Regions from separate parts of the Arthrobacter sp. T2-23 genome, predicted to be linked through region 2. Evidence: riboswitches for the same ligand, from Rfam matches in the RefSeq annotation. Region 2 holds a riboswitch; the other holds the start of a gene.

Region 1 (2,191 bases), 180 kb from region 2:
GTCTCAACAGTGCCCCGCCCGGCACCGCCCCGGGCCTGCAACTGGTGGTCAGCGACATCCAGGCCGCCCACAAGCAGCTGAAGGACAACGGCGTGGACGTCAGCGACGTCGACATCCAGGACTGGGGCCACTTCGTCCACTTCTCCGACCCTGATGGCAACAAGTGGGCGGTGCAATACATCCCCGGCCGTCCCAACGCCTAGCCTTACTGGGCGGGCGGACCGCCAAGGTTGCAGGCGCACGCAAGGCCCCGGATGCACTGAATCCGGGGCCTTGCGTGTCGCCGGGCCGGGGCCCGTGTGGCGGCTGTTTAGTACCAGTTGTTCGCGTAATGGAAGTTCAGGGCGCCGCAGGGCGAGCCGTACCGGTCCTGCACGTACTTCAGGCCCCAGTTGATCTGGGTCCGGTAGTTGGTCCGGTAGTCCGCGCCGGCGCTTGCCATCTTCTCCGCCGGCAGGGACTGCACCACGCCGTAGGCGCCGCTGCTGGGGTTCGTGGCGGTGGTCTTCCAGTCGGACTCCCTGGTCCACAGCTTCTGCAGGCACGGCATCTCGCTGGGAGCCCAGCCGTGGACGGGCAATTGCGCGGCGGCATAGGCCTGCGCGCCGGCCGGATCGTCGACGGCGACCGGCTGCACCGGGGCGGGGGCGGCGGCTGGGGCGACCGGCGCGGGCGGGGCTGGCGGTGCCGGGGCTTCGGCGGGCTTGACTTCCGCCGCCTTGGCTTCCACAGTGCCGGTGGAGGGGGAGGCGGGGGAGTTGCTGCCGACCTGTTCGAACTCCAACTTCTGCAGCGACGATTCCTTGGACGCGTCTGCCGTGTGGGCCGTCGTGCTGGAGGCCTGGCCCGCGGCGCCTGCGCCCAGCAGTACCGCGAGGGCGGTTGCCGCGACGGCGGCGCGCTTGCCCTTGGAGCCCGCGCGGGCGCCAATCCGGGACAGTGTCGTGCGCTTCGCCGGCTCGGCGCGGTGGCGCGCGATCGCGGCTTCGGATGCCTGTTTTGCGCCTTGTGGGCGCATGGGTACCTTGAAATGAGTCATGTTTGCCTCTCAACGCCTACGGAGTTAGCTGTCGGGTTCGGATGCAAAAATCCGGCCGCACGGAATCTCGACGTGGCGGCTTAACCCCAAGGGTGCATGGATGCAGATGCCCGGGAACTCTGGGTCCCCCGTCTCTGCCTAATCCATCGGAATCCGGGAAGCGGCAGAGTTTGGCGTCAATCCGGATATGCGGCCAGATCGATGGCCGCACCCTAAAAACGGTACCGGACTTTCCATTGGATGTCACATTTGGGTAACGGAGGCCTCGTCCAACCGCGCGGCAGCTTGCCTCTCCTAGGTCGCCGGAGCCGCCTCGGGGAGGCGGACGGCGAACTGCGTGCGGCCGGGCCCGGACGTGACGTGGACGGTGCCGCCGTGGGCCTCGACAATCGCCTGCACAATGGACAGCCCCAGACCGCTGGTGCCTTCCGCCGTCGCCGCCGGAACAGGGGAAGTGAAGGTGGCGGAGCCCGCGCGCGCCCGCGCCATGGCGGGCGCCGGTGCCTGCGATCCCGCCCGGGATGGCACTGCGGCCGGCGCCGCGGTTCCAACGGGGTTCCGGCGGGACGCGTCCGCACGGGCAAAGCGGCGGAACACCCTATCCACGAATTCGGGGGCAATTCCGGTGCCGTTGTCCGTCACCGTGACGATGGCGGTGCCGTCATTGGTGCGTTCTACCGCCGTGGTCACGGTCGTTCCCGGCTCGGTGTGCTTGCGAGCGTTGGAAAGCAGGTTCGCCAGCACCTGGTGCAATTGGGCAGCATCGCCCCGCACCACGACGGGCTCCTCGGCGAGCTCCAGCTTCCAGAGGCGGTCCGGGGCCATGACCTTCTCATCGCTGACCGTCTCGATTGCAAGCTGGGAGAGATCCACGTCGCTGAACTTCAGCGGCTGGCCCTCGTCGAGGCGGGCCAGCAGGAGCAGGTCCTCCACGAGGGTCGTCATCCGTTCCGACTGGCTCTGCACCCGGGCGAGGGATTTCTCGCCGTCCGGGGTGAAGTGCTCTGTCATGCGCATCAGTTCTGTGTAGCCGCGGATGGCCGTCAGCGGAGTCCGCAGCTCATGCGAGGCGTCGGCAACGAACTGGCGCACCTTCATCTCGCTCTGCTGCCGCGACTCAAGCGCGCTGGAGACGTTATCCAGCATCTGGTT
Region 2 (2,191 bases):
AGAACATCGTCGCCCTCCGCGCCCGCATCGCCGAACGGCTCCGCCATTCCGGCCCCACCGTTTCCCAGACTGTCGGCCGCATGGAGCGGGACGGCCTGGTGGTGGTTTCCGGCGACCGGCACCTGGAGCTGACCGAAGCGGGCCGCAAGCGCGCGATCGAGGTCATGCGCAAGCACCGGCTCGCTGAGCGGCTGCTCGCCGACGTGATTGGACTCGATTGGGCGTACGTCCACGAGGAAGCCTGCCGCTGGGAACACGTGATGAGCGAGCGGGTTGAGCGGCGCATATTTGAGATGCTGGACCACCCCACCGTGTCCCCCTACGGAAACCCGATCCCCGGACTGGCAGATCTTGGCGGGCTCCCCGAATCAGGCATCGCGGACGGGGTCGTCAACCTCCTCGACGCCATGGCCGGCTACGGCACAGACTCCCGGATCACCGTGAGCCGCCTGGCTGAGCCCATCCAGGTGGAGCCGGAGCTGCTGGTCCAGCTGGACGAAGGCGGAATCCGTCCCGGCGCAAGGGTGTCGCTGGAACGCGTGGGGGAGTACATCTCGGTTCGGGTCCCGGACATTGAAGGCGCCTTGGAACTGCCTCCCGAGGTTGCAGCCCACGTCTTTGTTACTCTCGGGTAGCTAAGCGCGGGGCGGGCGCCCGCGGGGCCGGCCAGGGGTTGTGCACAGGCGAGATAACGAAATTATTACCGCTTGGCTTAATCCCCTATAGTTGAGCACTGGCACTGATACTAAAGCGTTATCTGATCCGAAGCCGAGCTCTGCCAGCGGATCAGTAGGCGAGTCACCTTCTGGCAGAGGCGGGGGAACCACAACCGGCTGTTGATCCAACAGCCTTGGGGTGAAGTCCGCTAGCGGCAAGCAAACTCTACGAGGGCCTCCCTGGATGTCCCTCTGTCTGGATGCTTGCATCGGCGGACCGGGTCTTTGATCTCTCTGACCCGAATCCGACAGCTAACTTCGCAGGCTATCCAGAGAGGAACCGTACTTGACCACCCAGACCGTCAGGGGCCGCCGTCGTGCGACCGGTCCCGCTCCGGAGCCGCGCCCGGCCGCCGTCGTGACCGCCGAGCGCCCGCGTGACGCGCATCGCGTTGAACGCCGCGGCCGGCGCAGCGCGTTCCGCCAGATGACAGACTTCGCCGCCGTCAGCGGCGTCGGGCAAAAGGCAGGCATCGCCCTGGCGGCCACTGGACTGGTCCTCACCATCAGCGTCCCGGCCACTGGCCCGGTCATGGCCAACGACGCGGCAAAGACCGGCTCTGTTTCGGCCGCAGCCCAGCCCGAGGTCAAGGCCTCAGCGGCCCAGATCGACTTCAACCGCACGGCTATCACCACCAAGGGCGACCCGGACGGCAAGCTCAAGCAGCTGCTCAGTGCCCAGTCCGCCAGCACGATTACCCGGGCCGCCTCAGCCGGCAGCCTGGGGGCACCGCTGGACGTGATGGTGACCGCCTCGCCGTTCGGCTACCGGATCAGTCCCATCACGGGGGCCGTGGGCGAATTCCACCGCGGCCAGGACTACGCCGCCCAGTGCGGCACCCCCGTGCACGCCGCGGCCAGCGGCACCGTAACCTTTACCGGTTGGCACCCCTACGGGGGCGGCAACCGCGTCGTGATCGACCATGGCAACGGCCTGGAGACCACGTACAACCACTTGTCGTCCTCAAACGTCCGCGTGGGCCAGCAGGTTTCCCGCGGCGATGTGGTGGCGATGAGCGGAACCACCGGCGCCTCCACCGGCTGCCACCTCCACTTCGAGGTGATGGTCAACGGAGAAGTCGTTGATCCGCTGGGCTGGCTTTAGACCGACCCGAGGGACCACTCGCATTTCCGTGACACGCCGTGATCTGAATGTGACATTGAGTCCTAACTGCTGTACCGTATGAAGCACGCCAACTTCACCGAAGTTGGCGCTCTTGAGTGGATTGCCTAACTCTGCCACCGCTCAAGGTCCGTTCGCATGACATCGTCTGGCAGGGGCGGGGGAACCAATTTTGGTCTTCGCAAGAAGACCTTGGGGTTAAGTCGCAAAGCTTCCCAGGAAGCGGCGCGGCCGGGTGACTCCCATCCGAATCCGACAGCTCACCTCGTAGGCATTGGGAGAGGCTACTTTCGTGTCTTCACGCCACAATGCTGCGCGTTCTCGCGCTGGCGAGGCTCACTTGAGCCCGCTG

The links. A riboswitch is a leader RNA that binds a small molecule or an ion and turns the genes downstream of it on or off. The one in region 2 is predicted to bind cyclic di-AMP.
Region 1: linked by a shared signal. The riboswitch ahead of ACZ5Z0_RS06830 (aggregation-promoting factor C-terminal-like domain-containing protein) and the one ahead of ACZ5Z0_RS05965 (M23 family metallopeptidase) in region 2 are both predicted to bind cyclic di-AMP.

The regions. Positions count from the first base shown of each region.
Region 1 is NZ_AP027917.1:1,492,265-1,494,455, reverse strand. It holds gene ACZ5Z0_RS06835 (VOC family protein) at 1-203, shown strand, start outside; gene ACZ5Z0_RS06830 (aggregation-promoting factor C-terminal-like domain-containing protein) at 311-1,018, opposite strand; cyclic di-AMP (ydaO/yuaA leader) riboswitch at 1,038-1,225, opposite strand; gene ACZ5Z0_RS06825 (sensor histidine kinase) at 1,334-2,191, opposite strand, start outside.
Region 2 is NZ_AP027917.1:1,307,860-1,310,050, reverse strand. It holds gene ACZ5Z0_RS05970 (metal-dependent transcriptional regulator) at 1-635, shown strand, start outside; cyclic di-AMP (ydaO/yuaA leader) riboswitch at 757-998, shown strand; gene ACZ5Z0_RS05965 (M23 family metallopeptidase) at 1,003-1,821, shown strand; cyclic di-AMP (ydaO/yuaA leader) riboswitch at 1,969-2,127, shown strand.